Regions from separate parts of the Kocuria sp. WN036 genome, predicted to be linked through region 1. Evidence: riboswitches for the same ligand, from Rfam matches in the RefSeq annotation. Region 1 holds a riboswitch; the other holds the start of a gene.
The links. A riboswitch is a leader RNA that binds a small molecule or an ion and turns the genes downstream of it on or off. The one in region 1 is predicted to bind thiamine pyrophosphate.
Positions count from the first base shown of each region.

Region 2: it holds a riboswitch for thiamine pyrophosphate, as region 1 does, so the genes downstream of both, CK505_RS07945 (FAD-dependent oxidoreductase) here and CK505_RS04550 (ECF transporter S component) in region 1, are expected to answer to the same signal.

Region 1 covers NZ_NSKF01000004.1:91,294-98,290, reverse strand. The annotation lists gene CK505_RS04555 (ABC transporter ATP-binding protein) at 1-1,321, opposite strand, end outside; gene CK505_RS04550 (ECF transporter S component) at 1,318-1,938, opposite strand; TPP riboswitch at 2,029-2,148, opposite strand; gene CK505_RS04545 (DUF4235 domain-containing protein) at 2,286-2,564, opposite strand; gene mnhG (monovalent cation/H(+) antiporter subunit G) at 2,625-3,083, opposite strand; gene CK505_RS04535 (monovalent cation/H+ antiporter complex subunit F) at 3,089-3,361, opposite strand; gene CK505_RS04530 (Na+/H+ antiporter subunit E) at 3,358-4,065, opposite strand; gene CK505_RS04525 (Na+/H+ antiporter subunit D) at 4,062-5,702, opposite strand; gene CK505_RS04520 (Na(+)/H(+) antiporter subunit C) at 5,699-6,193, opposite strand; gene CK505_RS04515 (Na+/H+ antiporter subunit A) at 6,190-6,997, opposite strand, start outside.
Region 2 covers NZ_NSKF01000009.1:113,024-120,020, forward strand. The annotation lists gene CK505_RS07925 (DUF3140 domain-containing protein) at 28-357, opposite strand; gene CK505_RS07930 (VOC family protein) at 532-1,440, opposite strand; gene CK505_RS07935 (hypothetical protein) at 1,540-2,589, opposite strand; gene thiE (thiamine phosphate synthase) at 2,688-3,317, opposite strand; TPP riboswitch at 3,423-3,526, shown strand; gene CK505_RS07945 (FAD-dependent oxidoreductase) at 3,522-4,886, shown strand; gene thiS (sulfur carrier protein ThiS) at 4,883-5,122, shown strand; gene CK505_RS07955 (thiazole synthase) at 5,124-5,984, shown strand; gene moeB (molybdopterin-synthase adenylyltransferase MoeB) at 5,981-6,997, shown strand, end outside.

The sequences.
Region 1 (6,997 bases):
CGGCCACCGGCGTGCCGGCCAGCCGGGGGCCGAGCTCGAGCTCGGCCCGCACGGTGGCCCGCAGGAACTGGTGCTCGGGCTCCTGGAAGACCGTCCCCACACGGGCCACGAGCTCCCGGCCGCTCCACTCGAGCGGGTCGGGGCCCGCGCCTCGGTCGAGGACCGGGTGGGCCCGCACGGTGCCGCGCACGGGGGCGAGCAGACCTGCCAGCGTCAGCGCGAGCGTGGACTTGCCGGCGCCGTTCGGCCAGGTCAGGGCGAGCGCGCGGCCGCGGCGCAGGGTCAGCTCCACGTCGGCCACCGCCGTGGGGAGGTCCCGGCCCGCGGCGGCGTCGTCCAGCGGGCGGCCGCGCCGCCGCGCCCGCCGCCGGGCGCGCAGCTGCCGCGCCGAGGGCTGGCTGCGCGAGACGCCCAGACCGGTGGCGCTCAACAGCGGTGCGCCGTCCGTCCCGGAGCCGGCGGCCCGGGTTCCGGCGGGACCCCCGGCGGAACCGGCACCGGGCCCCGCGGCGGGGCGAGCGGGCGCACGCGTGGCCGGCACCCGGCCGGGCACCCACACCCCCGCGCCGCTGAGCTCGTCGGCCGCGGCGCCGAGCACCCGGCCCGGGGCGCCGTCGTGGGTGATGCCCCCGTCCCGGCCGAGCACGACGACGCGGTCCACGACCTCGGCCCACACGGCGACACGGTGCTCCACGACCACGAGCGTGGCGCCGCTGCGGTCGAGGCAGGACACCACCGCGTCGCGGACCTGCCGCACGCCGGCGGGGTCCAGGTTGGCGGTCGGCTCGTCGAGCAGCAGCAGCCCGGGGCTCATGGCCACGGCGCCCGCGAGCGCCAGGCGCTGCTTCTGCCCGCCGGACAGGGCCGCGGTGGAGTGGTCGAGGGGGAGGTCCAGCCCCACGTCGTCGAGCGCCGCGCGCACCCGCGGCCAGATCTGCTCCCGGGGCACCGCGAGGTTCTCGAGGCCGAAGGCGGTGTCGTCCCCGATCCGGGACAGCACCACCTGGGACTCGGGGTCCTGCTGCACGAGCCCGGCCCGGCCGCGCGCCTGCTCCGGCGGCATGCCGTCGAGCAGCAGCTCGCCGGAGGCGGACTGCCCGTCGTCGTCGTGGAGGACTCCCGCCAGGGCGTGCAGGAGGGTGGACTTGCCCGCCCCGCTGGGTCCCAGCAGGAGCACGCGCTCCCCCGGCTCGACCACGAGGTCCAGGCCGCGCAGCGCCGCCGCGTCCCGCCCGGGGTGGTGCCAGCCGAAGCCGCGGGCCTCGACCCGGGCCCCGCGGCCGGCGGGCACCACGGGGTCCGGGGTCGTGGGAGCCGTCATCGCCGCACGGCCCGCCCCGACGCGAGGCCCTGCAGCACGCCGGTGGCCGCGAGGGCCCGCACCACGGCCTGCATCAGCAGGCCCGCGAGCACCGCCCCGGAGACGGCCGTCAGGACCACGTAGACCACCTGGTGGCTCAGCGCCCACTCGTAGTTGTAGACGATGTTCTCGTGGACGCCGAGGAAGATCCCGCTCACGGCGCCCGCCACGGCCGCCACGAGGGCGTCGAACCGGCGGTACCGGAAGGCGGCGAAGGCCAGTTCCGCGCCGATGCCCTGGACGAGACCGGAGAGCACGACCAGCAGACCGAAGTGGGTGCCCAGGAAGCTCTCGATCACGGCGGCGAGCAGCTCGCAGAACAGCGCGGCGCCGGGCTTGCGGATGATCAGCCCGCCGAGCACGCCGGCCACGAGCCAGCCGCCGGCGATCAGCCCTACGGCGGGCGGGTAGGCGACCGCGGCCGTGCCGACCACGGGGTAGAGCAGGTTCGACCACGCCCAGAAGACGACCGCGCACACGGCGGCGAGGACGGCGGCCACGACGATGTCGACGACGCGCCAGGACGACGCGCGGGACGTGCCGGGGCGGCGGGCGGGGCGGTGGGTGGTGGTGTTCACGGTGGATTCCTCCTGGGCTCAGCGAGCCGTCGGTGCCAGGAGGGGACGGGGTTCCGCGGGCCGCGCCGGTGGCGCGTTCCCGGGGAAGCACCCCTGAGATGCTCGACTCCCTTCGCCGGTGCTAACCGGAGCAGGTTCGAGGGTCTGCGGCGATCCGCACTCTCAGCGCCGCGCCGGTCTCACCGGCGGGGCGCTCCCCTGTCGTTCAGTGGCACCGAGTCTACCCCTCCCCCGCCCGCCCCGTGCACTGCCGGCGCACGGCCGGTGAACGACGCAGGGGCCCGTCCGGCCGGACACCGGTGCGGTGTCCGGCCGGACGGGCCCCTGAGCGAGGTGCTCGCCGGGCCTCAGACCTCGGCCTGGCTCGAGGCCTTGGGGTTCGTCCGCGGCCTGTTCTCCATCTTCGCGATCTGGCGGGAGATGCCGACCTTGATGACGGTGCCCACGAGACCGGTGACGAGCGACCAGATGATGATGCCCGTCCAGGCCTCGTCCGGGTCCGGGTTCTTGGCGGGGGGCGGGTCGCCGGTGATGCGCGTCCACGCCGCGCCGAGCACCTTGTGCGAGAGCGCCACGCCGCCGAGCGAGAGGCCGGTGCCCACGAGTTCGAGGACCTTGGTGTTCATGGAGTGCTGCTCCTTGTCGTCCGAGGGGGACGCGGGTGCGCCCTGTCGATCCTGCCCAGCCTAACGCGTCCCCGGCGATCCGTCAGTCTGCTGTCCGTCCGCCCGCCGGCCGTCCGGGCTCGGCACCGGCGGTCCCGCGGCGACGCCCTCCGCGGAGCCCTCCGCCCCGCCCTCCGCGGCGCGGTTGAGGACCTTCTGCAGGTCGTCCTGGGTCAGCGTGGTCCGGTTCAGGTGCTTGGTGCGGTACGTCGAGCGTCCCACCATGTGCGCCGAGACGGGCACGGTGAGCAGCTGGAAGATCCAGCCGAGGGCGATGAGCGGGATCATGACGGGTTCGCGGTTCTCGAGGGCGACTGCCGTGAGCATGAGGAGCAGCCCGAAGACCTGGGGCTTGGTGCCGGCGTGCATGCGCGTCAGGAGGTCCGGGAAGCGGACCAGGCCGATCCCTGCGGCGAGGGACATGAGCGCGCCGACCACGAGGCACACGGCCGCGGCGGCGTCCAGGACAGTGTCCAGCACGGCGCTCACCGCCCGTGCTCGGCGGTCTGGGTGGCGAAGCGCGCCACCGTCACGGAGCCGATGAACCCGACCAGCGAGACGATCACCATGAGGATCAGGTTGTTGAGGTGGCCGTGGTAGGCCATGTCCACGGCGAGGGCGGCCGCGACGATGGCCAGCAGCACGTCCGTGGCCACCACACGGTCCAGCAGGGAGGGGCCCTTGGCGAGGCGGTAGAGGGTGCCCGCGGCGGCCGCGCTGAGCAGCACGGCCGCGACGGCCACAGCGATCTGCATCACGGGTGGTCCTCCTCGTGGGTGTCGGTGGGGGTGGATCCCGGGGCGTCCGCCGGGGACCCGGTGGGCACCTCGTCCCGGCGGCGGCCCACGATCTGCAGGCTCGCGGTGATCGGCGAGCTGAGCGCGGCGCTGTCCGGCCGGTCCGTGCCGGAGGCCCGTCCGCCGCCCCGCTCGGCCCGCAGGGCGGCGAGCTCCTCCGGGGTGCCCATGATCCGGATCCAGGCCGCCTCCACCCGGAGGGCGGACCGGCGGAAGTCCTCGGCCTCATGAGCGCTGCGGACGTTGAGCGCGTGGAAGTACAGCGTGCCGGAGGCCCGGTCCACCTCCACCACGAGCGAGCCCGGGATCAGGGTCATGGTGTGGCCGGTGGCCGTCAGGAGCAGGTCGGAGCGCGTGCGCAGCTGGACGCCGACCACGGCGTTGCGCGCGCGCGGGCCCACGAGGATCGCAATGAGCATCACCTCGAAGCTCGCCTTGGCGACCTGCCACACGAACGTCACGGCGAAGAGGGCGAACTGGAACGGGTTGAACCGGCCGGACAGCTGGACGGGCGGCAGGTAGAGCACCCAGGTGACGAGCAGGGCCAGGACCAGTCCGACCAGCAGGTTGCCGGGGCCGAAGTCGCCCCAGAGGGCGCCCCACACCACCACGAGCCACACCAGCAGCGGCAGCTCGACGAGCAGGGAATTCTTGGGGCGGGTCACGGGGCCTCCTCCACGACGGGCCGCGGCGCGGACGCGGGGTCCAGCACGGCCTCGACGTAGCGCTCGGGGCGGACGAGGTTCTCCGCGGCGTTGTCCGCGAGCTGGAACAGCGGCCCGGCGAACACGGTCAGGGCCACCCCCGCGGCGACGAGGGCCGAGGCGCCGCCGAGCATCGAGGGGGACATCAGGCGCACGTCGCCCTTGCCCGCGAAGCGGCCCGCCTGGTCGTCGACGGCACCCGAGGTCAGCAGGAACCGGGAGCCGGCGGGCACCGGGGCCAGCAGGATGGGGTCCGGGTACTCCGCGTCCTCCGGGGCGCGCAGGAACACGCGGTTCCACACCCGGATCATGGCGAGCAGGGTCAGGAGGGACACCGCCACGGAGCCGGCGACGAGGGCGTAGGCCAGCCCGTCGCCCTGGTCCACGCCGGCCTGCAGCAGACCGGTCTTGCCCAGGAAGCCGGAGAACGGCGGGATCCCGCCGAGATTGAGCGCGGGCACGAGGTAGAGCAGCGCGAGCAGCGGCGAGATCTTGGCCATCCCGGCCAGCCGGTCCACGTTGGTGGACCCGCCGCGGCGCTCGATCAGCCCGGCCACGAGGAACAGGCTCGTCTGGATCACGATGTGGTGGGCCACGTAGTAGACCGTGGCGGAGAGCGCCTCCTGGGTGCCCACGGCCACCCCGAAGATCATGTACCCGATGTGGCTGATCAGGGTGAAGGACAGCATGCGCTTGATGTCGATCTGCGCGAGCGCGCCCAGGATGCCGACCACCATGGTGAGCAGCGCGACCCACATCAGGAGGTCGTCGAGCCGCTCCCCGGGGAAGAGCACGGTCTCGGTGCGGATGATCGAGTACACGCCCACCTTGGTCAGCAGGCCGGCGAACACGGCCGTCACGGGCGCGGAGGCGGTCGGGTAGGAGTCCGGGAGCCAGAAGGACAGCGGGAAGACCGCGGCCTTGATGCCGAACGCGATGAGCAGCATCAGGTGCAGCTGCATCTGCGTCCCCACCGGCAGGCCCTCGAGCTTGACCGAGAGATCGGCCATGTTGATGGTGCCCGTGGCCGCGTAGATCATCGCGATGGTGATCAGGAACAGCACGGAGGAGATCACCGAGACCACCACGTAGGTCACGCCGGTGCGGATCCGCTGCACGGTCCCGCCCATCGTCATGAGCACGTAGGACGCGGTCAGCAGGATCTCGAAGCCCACGTAGAGGTTGAACAGGTCCCCGGCGAGGAAGGCGTTGGAGACCCCCGCCACGAGGATCAGGAAGGAGGGGTGGAAGATCGAGATCGGCCCCTCCTCGTCGCCGTCGGCCACGCCCTGCCCGCTCGCGTAGACGAGCACGGCGAGGGAGACGACCGTGGAGACCACGAGCATCAGGGACGAGAGCTGGTCCACGACCATGACGATGCCCCAGGGCGCCTCCCAGCCGCCGAGGTGGACGGCCTGCGGGCCGAGGTTCCACGTGGTGCCGAGGATGAGCGCCTCGACCGCGAGGGTGAGCACGAGCGAGCCGATGGCCACGGTCCGCTGGAGGGCGTTGCGCCGCAGGAGCAGCAGGCTCAGGGCCGCGCCGAGGAACGGGATGATGACGGCCAGGGGGGCCAGCTGGGCGAAGTTGACGGTCACCGCCTCCCTCCCCACTCGTCGACGCCGCGCACGCCCGGGGTCTCCAGGGACTCACCGGGGTCCTGGGGCCGCGGGGCGTCGTCGAACTCCGTGGTGTCGGCGGGGACGTCGGCGTCGTCCTCCATGTCGTAGGAGGACTGCCGCGCCACGCGCCGGTCCTCGACGTCGTCCTGGATCTCGTCCCGGCGCCCGAGGACCCAGGACCGGTAGATCATGCCCAGCAGGAACGCGGTGACCGCGAGGGAGATCACGATGGCGGTGAGGATGAGGGCCTGGGGCAGCGGGTCGCTGTAGTCCTCCGCGGCGATCGACCCCTCGTACAGGGGCGCGGAGCCGGCGGCCCCGCCGGCGTGCAGGATCAGCAGGTTCGTGCCGTTGGTCAGCAGCATCAGCCCGAGCAGCACGCGGGTGAGCGAGCGCTCGAGCAGCAGGTACACGCCCACGGCGTAGAGCACGCCCATCACGACCAGCAGGGTCAGGTTCACGGTCATCGCTGCTCGTTCCCTCCGTCGGTGCGGATCCGGGCGATCGCGGTCGGCGAGGTCGCGGAGGCCGCCGCGGTCGCTCCCGCGGGGGCGCCGGCGGCCACCTTCCGCTGCCGTGTGACGCGGATGCGTGTGCCGCGCCCCGGGGTGCGCCGCCGCCGGCGGACCGCGTCCTCCTCGATCCGCTGGTCGATCCGGCCGCCGAGGGAGCGCAGGATGTCCAGGATGAGCCCCACCACGATGAGGTAGACCGCGATGTCGAAGATCAGGGCGGTCACGAACTTCTCCGCCCCGAAGAGCGGCAGCTCGGCCTCGAAGGTGTAGCTCTGCATCACCGACCCGCCGAAGAACACCGGGGTGACGGCGTAGAGCGCGGCGAGCGCCAGGCCCGTCCCGAGCATCGTGCCCGCGTTGATCGGCGTGGCCAGCTCCAGCTCGTAGCGCCCGCCCGCGAGGTAGCGCACGGTCAGGGCGAGGCCGGCCATGAGGCCGCCCGCGAACCCTCCGCCGGGGTCGTTGTGCCCGGCGATCAGCAGGTAGAGCGAGACCATCATGAACGTGTGGAACAGCAGCCGGGTGACGACCTCGAAGACGATCGAGCGCCGCTCGGGGGCCATCGTCCTCCCGGCGAGCAGGTAGGGGTCCTCGAGGTCGTCGTCGCGGCGCGCGAGGCCCACGTCCAGGGGTTCGCCGCCCGGTGAGACGGCCGCGGCGTTGCGCCGCCGGATCACCCGCAGCTGGTCGGTGGTGGGATCGTCCCCGGAGCGGACGATGCGGTCCCCGCGCCCCGTGACGAAGATCAGGGAGGCC
Region 2 (6,997 bases), on a different contig from region 1:
CCGGCGGTGCCGGGCGGGCCCTCTGGCTCAGTCCTTCAGGGGGTCGTGGCCCCAGTTCATCAGGGAGTAGCGCCACCGGGTCTCGCGCACGTCCCCGTCGGGGCGCTGGGCCAGGTGGCGGTGGACGTAGCCGACCACCTTGCGCATGTGCTCGTGGTCGGCCTCGGTGCGCTCGCCCTTCGGCTTCTGCAGGATCTCCACGATCCGGCGCCCGGAGCGGTGGCCCACCGACTCCCCGCCGTCGTCCTGGCCCACCGAGGTGGACTCGTCGGTGTCCAGCCACGTCGACAGCTGCTTTGCGGTCATGTTGACGGCCTCGTCGAAGTCCTTGCCGGTGGTGTCGTCCTTCTCGCCCATGCCCTGCTCCTCGCTCTCGGACCGGGCGGCCGCCGTGTCGCCGCACGCCCTCGGTGCCCGGGCGCCCCGGGCACGAGGCCCAACCTACCGGCGGGCCGGGGTGCCGGTGAGCACCCGCCGGTGTCGAGCACGGCGCCGCCGGCGGGCGGGCGCGGACGCCGCGCCGGGCCGGGACTACGCCGCGACGCCCACCTGGATCAGGGTGTTCCAGGGGTCCTCGAAGCGCAGCACGGCGCCGTCGTGCCGGGTGGGGATCCGGTGGTCCGCGAGCCGGGACGCCAGGGCCGCGACGTCGTCGGCGTCCGGCAGGTCGATGTTGACCTGGCCCAGCCCCAGCGACGCCGCACGCGGGCCGGCCCCGGCGCTCTGCCAGGTGTTGAGCGCGATGTGGTGGTGGTAGCCGCCGGCGGCGATGAACAGGGCGGAGCCGATGTCGCTCATCACCTCGAAGCCCAGCACGTCCACGTAGAACTGCCGGCCCAGCGGGATGTCACCCACCTGCAGGTGTACGTGTCCCAGGGTGGCCGGCGGCGCCGGGGGCCGCCCGCCCTGCTCGGCCAGGTGCTCCTGCAGGAAGCCGTTCGGGTCCAGTGGGTTGGAGGCCAGCGTCAGCAGGCCGGTGGGCTCCCGCCGCCACGTCTCGCGGGGACGGTCCGTGTAGAGCTCCACCCCGTTGCCCTCGGGGTCGTCGAAGTAGAAGGCCTGGCTGTAGAGGTGGTCGGCGCTGCCGGTGAAGGAGCGGGGCGCCACGGTCGCCACGGACGCGAGCGCTGCGGCCAGGGCCGGCTCGTCGTCGAAGACCACTGCGGTGTGGAACAAACCGGCCTGCCCGCGGCGGGCCGGCGGGAGCTCCTTGACCTGGCGCAGCCGCACGACCGTCCGGCCGTCCCGGCCCAGGACCGCGGTGTCCCCGGCGTGGGCGAGCACGTCGAGGGTGACGGCGTCCGAGTAGTAGGCGACCATCGTGTCCAGGTCGGAGACCAGCAGCTCCACCGCGCCCATCCGGGTGTCCGCGGACAGCAGGTCCTCGGCGGGGCGCTTCGTCAGGCTCTGGGGAGCGGGGTTCTGGGGAAAGATCGGCATCGCGGGGTTCTCCGTCGGCAGGGGCGGCGCACTGGTTGATATGTCCCCAAGAATAGCCCCAGAAGCTTTCCTGTGCAAGTAAATGATGGTGCGGTGGGCTCAGAGGATGAAGATCAGAGCGGCGATCACCGCCAGGATGCCCAGGAAGACGAACCCCCACGCCTTGAGGTTGTCGGAGTCGTCCTCCACGGGTTCGGCCGGGCGCGGCGGCCACCCGCCGGGGCCGGGCCCGAACACCGGCCCGGAGGCGCCATGGGTGCTGGCGCCCGGTGCTCCGGGCCGCTGGTCCCCGGGGCCGTACCCGGGGGTGCCGTATCCCGGACCGCCCGGGCCGGGTGCCCCGGGTCCGGGGTACTGGCCCGGAAGCGGCCCTGGCGGCGGCGGGGCCGGGCTCGCGGGGCTCACCCCCCACTGGGGGTTCTCGGGCGAGCCCGCCGGAGGGGCGCCGGGCGGGGGCGTGGCCGGGCGGATGCCACCGTCGGCGGCCGGGCCGGCTGCGGAGGAGGACCCCGCGGTCGGACCCGGCGCCGGTGGAGCCGCCGGCGGCAGGGTCTCGCCCGAGAGCACGGGCCCGTCCTCGCGGTGGCCCCGCTCCGCCTCGTTCAGCAGGGTCACGAACTGCTCGAGCGGCTCGGACCCGTCGTGCTCCCGCGCCAGGAAGCGCTCGGCGCGGCGGCGCACCACCTTGTAGACGCGCCCGTCGTCGGGGATGCCCAGGTCCCGGGCGGCCCGCGCCACGGCCAGCGGGGGCTGCTCCGGCAGGGGGTTGGTGCCCCACTCCAGGAGCCCGGTCAGCAGCGGGCGCTCGAGCACGGCGGCCAGGGCCGCCCGGGCGCCCGGCACCCGGGTCAGCTCCAGCAGCCCGCTCGGCGGCGCGGACGGGCACCCCGGCACGTCGCTGGGCAGCCGGGCGGCGCGCTCCAGCCAGAAGGTGTCGCCGAAGAGGGTGGCGAGCAGCACGGCGGCGGCGAGCCGGTCGTCGCTCGGGGCGGCGTCCTCCGGGAGGCCCTGCTCCCAGTGCGTTCCGAGGGCGCGGCGGGCGGGCTCACCGGCCAGCCGGACGCGCAGCTGCGCGTCCTCCGGACCGCGGGCGGTCTCCGCGGGGCGCTCCACCGCGTGCCGCACCTGGGGGTCGAGCTCGGGGTCCATGGGCCACCTCTCCGTCGTCGTCCTGCGTCCATGCTCTCAGAACGTGCTGGACGGCGGCGGGGAGCCGACGGTGAGGCGGGCGGGGGACCGCCCCGGGCTCAGGCGGGGAGCAGACCGCGCAGCTGCCCGGCGGCGGTGCGGGGATCGGAGGCCTCGGTGACGGCGCGGACGACGACGACGCCGCGCGCCCCGGCCTCCAGCACCTGCGGGAGCCGCGGCTCGTCGATGCCGCCGATGGCGAACCACGGCACGGGCAGGACCTCCGGGTCCGCGTCCAGCCGGGCCTCCGTCAGCTCGGCGACCGCGCGGACGAACTCCAGCCCGGTGGCCGGGCGCCCCGGCTTGGTGGGCGTGGCCCAGACGGGCCCGGTGCAGAAGTAGTCGACGTCCGGGTCCTCGAGCGCCGCCGTGGCCTGTCCGAGGTCGTGGGTGGAGCGCCCGATCAGCACGTCGGGGCCCAGGAGCCGCCGGGCCTGGACAGGGCTGAGGTCGTGCTGGCCCACATGGAAGACGTCGGCGCCCACGAGCGCGGCGATGTCGGCGCGATCGTTGACCGCGAACAGGGCGTCGTACTCGGCGGCGACCCGGCCCAGCAGCTCCAGCGCGGCGATCTCCTCGTCCGCGTCGATGCTCTTGTCCCGCAGCTGGATGACGTCCGCGCCACCGGCACAGACCGCGTGCAGGAAGTCCTCGAGGTCGCCCCGGTCCCGGCGGGCGTCCGTGCACACGTACAGCCGGGCGGCGAGGAGGCGGGCCGTCCGGGTCTCTCGCAGGGAGGACTCGGCGGGGGCGGAGGCGTCACGGGTAGGGTGGGTCACACGCTGATGATAGGTCAGCGGTTCTGCGGGAGCCCCACCGGGGGCTGAGAGGGCGTCCAGCGCCGACCGCCACACCTGATGCGGGTCATGCCGCCGGAGGAAAGGACGTTCCCTGTGACTGCCGCGCACCCTGCCCCCACGACCGCGCCCCACCCGCTGGTCGACCGGCCCGAGCACGTCCGCGCCGACGTCGCCGTCGTCGGCGCCGGGGTGATCGGCCTGGCCACCGCCTGTGAGCTGCGCCGCCGCGGCCGCTCGGTGGTCGTGGTGGACCCCGAGCCGGGCTCCGGCGCCAGCCGCGCCGCGGCCGGGATGCTCGCCCCGGTGAGCGAGGTCCAGTACCAGCAGGAGCCCCTGTACCCCCTCATGACCGCCTCGGCCGCCGAGTACCCGGGGTTCGTGGCCGCCGTCGAGCAGGCCGCCGGCGGGACGGTGGGCCACCGGGCCACCGAGACCCTCGTCTGCGGCGTGGACGCCGCGGACCGGCAGGCCCTGGCGGATCTCCGCGCGCTGCAGGGGCGCCACGGCATGACGGTGGAGCCGCTGACCCTGCGCGCCGCCCGCACCCTCGAGCCGGCCCTGAGCCCGCGGCTGTCCGCGGCGTTCCGGATCCCCGACGACCACCAGGTGGACCCGCGCCGCCTCGTGGCCGGGCTGCTCGCGGCCCTCGTCGCCCCGGAACTGCCCGACCTCCCGGAGCTCCCGGAGCCCGCCGGGCTCCCGGCCGCGCGCGACGGCGGACCGACCCGCCTCGTCCACGACCTCGCCACGGGGCTGCGCCGCAACGCCGAGGGCGCGGCGACCGGCGTCCGCCTGGCCGGCGGCGGGATGGTCTCCGCGACCTGGACGGTCCTCGCCCCCGGCGCCGGGCTCGGCGAGCTCGAAGGGCTGCCGGAGGACTGGCACCCGCCGCTGCGGCCGGTGCACGGGGACATCCTGCGCGCCCGGGTCCCCGCCGGGGCGCCGGAGCTGCTCGGGCGCACCGTCCGCGGCCTGGTGCACGGGGTGCCCGTCTACCTGGTGCCCCGCGCCGACGGGACCGTGGTGATCGGGGCGACCTCCCGCGAGGACGACCTGACCGGTCCCAGCGCCGGCGGCGTGTTCCGGCTGCTGCGCGACGCCCAGGCGCTCGTGCCCGGCGTCGCCGACCTCGAGCTGGTCGAGGTGCTGGCCCGCGCCCGGCCCGGCACCCCGGACGACATCCCGTACCTCGGCCGGGTTCGCGACCCGGACGGATCGCCGGTGCCGGGGCTCGTGGTCTCCACCGGCTACTTCCGCCACGGCGTCCTGCTCGCCCCGCTGGCTGCCCGGCTCGCCGCGCAGCTGGTGGACGGCGGGACCGGAGCCGATCCGGCGGCCGACGCCGAGCACCTCGCCACCACCGACCCGCACCGCTTCGACCGCCCCGTCGAGGCCCGTCCAGGGGATCCCGCGCCGGCCGCCGCCGGGCCCGGGCCCCGGAGCAGGAGCACCCGATGACCGCCATCACCCTCAACGGCCGCCCGCACCGCGTGGCGGCGGAGGCGACCGTCGTCGACCTCGTCGCCGAGACCGTCGACCGCCCCCTGGGCCCCGACGGCGCCCCGCTGGACGGCGGGCGCCTCGGCGTGGCCGTGGCCGTGGACGCCGCGGTCGTGCCCCGCAGCCGCTGGCGGCGGACCCCCGTGGCGGAGGGCCAGTCCATCGAGATCATCACCGCCGTCCAGGGAGGCTGACGTGACCGCCCCGCACCCCGACCCCCTCGTGCTCGACGGCATCGAGCTGAGCTCCCGGCTGATCATGGGCACCGGCGGCCTGAGCTCGCTGCACACTCTGGAGCAGGCGCTGCTGGCCTCCGGCACCGAGCTGACCACCGTGGCCCTGCGCCGCTACGCCCCCGGCCAGGGCGACTCCCTCTTCGCGCTGCTCGAGCGCAACGACATCCGGATCCTGCCCAACACCGCCGGGTGCTACACCGCCCGGGACGCGCTGCTGACCGCCGAGCTCGGCCGGGAGGCCCTCGAGACGAACTGGGTCAAGCTCGAGGTCATCGCGGACGAGGACACGCTGCTGCCCGACGTCGTGGAGCTCCTCGACGCCACCGAGCAGCTCGTGGCCCGCGGCTTCAAGGTCTTCGCCTACACCTCCGACGACCCGGCCGTCGCACGCCGCCTCGAGGACCTGGGCGCGGCCGCGGTGATGCCCCTGGGCGCCCCCATCGGCACCGGGCTGGGCATCCTCAACCCGCACAACATCGAGCTCATCGCCTCCCGGGCGTCCGTGCCCGTGGTGCTCGACGCCGGGATCGGCACCGCCTCCGAGGCCGCCCTGGCCATGGAGCTGGGCTGCGACGCCGTGCTGCTGGCCAGCGCCGTCACCCGCGCCCAGGACCCGGTGGCGATGGCCACCGCGATGCGCCACGCCGTGCTCGCCGGCCGGCTCGCCGCCGGTGCCGGGCGCATCCCGGCCCGCCGCCACGCCCAGGCGTCCTCGTCGATGGCCGGGCGGATCGACACGGACGCCGCCGGTGCCGGGCCGGCTGACGGCCCGGCGGACGTGCCGCGCGGGGACTGGGCGCCCGTGGGGGAGCGGCCGTGAGCCCGCTGCCCCCGCTCGTGGAGCCCGGCCCCGAACTGACCCGCGAGGAGCTCGAGCGCTACGCCCGGCACCTGACCCTGCCCGGGATCGGGACCCTCGGCCAGCGGCGGCTGCGGAACGCCCGCGTGCTCGTCGTCGGCGCCGGGGGGCTCGGGTCCCCGGCCCTGCAGTACCTCGCCGCGGCGGGGGTCGGGACCCTCGGGATCGTCGACGACGACGTGGTGGCGGTCTCCAACCTGCAGCGCCAGGTGGTGCACACGACCGCCGACGTCGGCCGCCCCAAGTCCGTCTCCGCCGCCGAGGCCGTCACCGCGCTCAACCCGCTGGTGGAGGTCCGCATCCACCCCGTCCGGCTGGACGCGGACAACGCCGTGGACATCATCGGCCGGTACGACCTGGTCCTGGACGGCGCCGACAACTTCGCGACCCGCTACGTGGTCAGCGACGCCGCCGCCCTGACCGGCACGCCTTGCGTGTGGGGCTCCATCCTGCGCTTCGAGGGGCAGGTCAGCGTCTTCTGGGCCGGGCACGGGCCCACCTACCGGGACCTCTACCCCGAGGCCCCGCCGGACGGCGAGGTGCCCAGCTGCGCCGAGGGCGGGGTCTTCGGCATGCTCCCCGCCACCGTCGGCGCGGTCATGGTCACCGAGGCCGTCAAGCTCGTCACCGGCACCGGGGAGCCCCTGCTCGGCCGGGTGCTGCTGCACGACGCGCTGGCGATGACCTGGCGCGAGATGCGGCTCACCCCGGATCCCGACGCCGCCCCGGTCACCGCGGTGGCCCGGCCCGCCGCGGTCTGCGCGCTGCCCGGCGCGGACGCTTCCGAGACCGTCGGGGCGGCCGAGCTGGCCCGGCTGCTCGAGCGCCGGGAGCGCGGGGAGGCGTCCTTCGCCCTGGTGGACGTGCGCGAGGACTGGGAGCGGGAGCTCGTGGCCATCGACGGCGCCGTGCCCGTGCCCCTGCAGGAGATCCTGGACCGCGGCGCGGACGCCCTGCCCCCGGAGGCCCGCGGC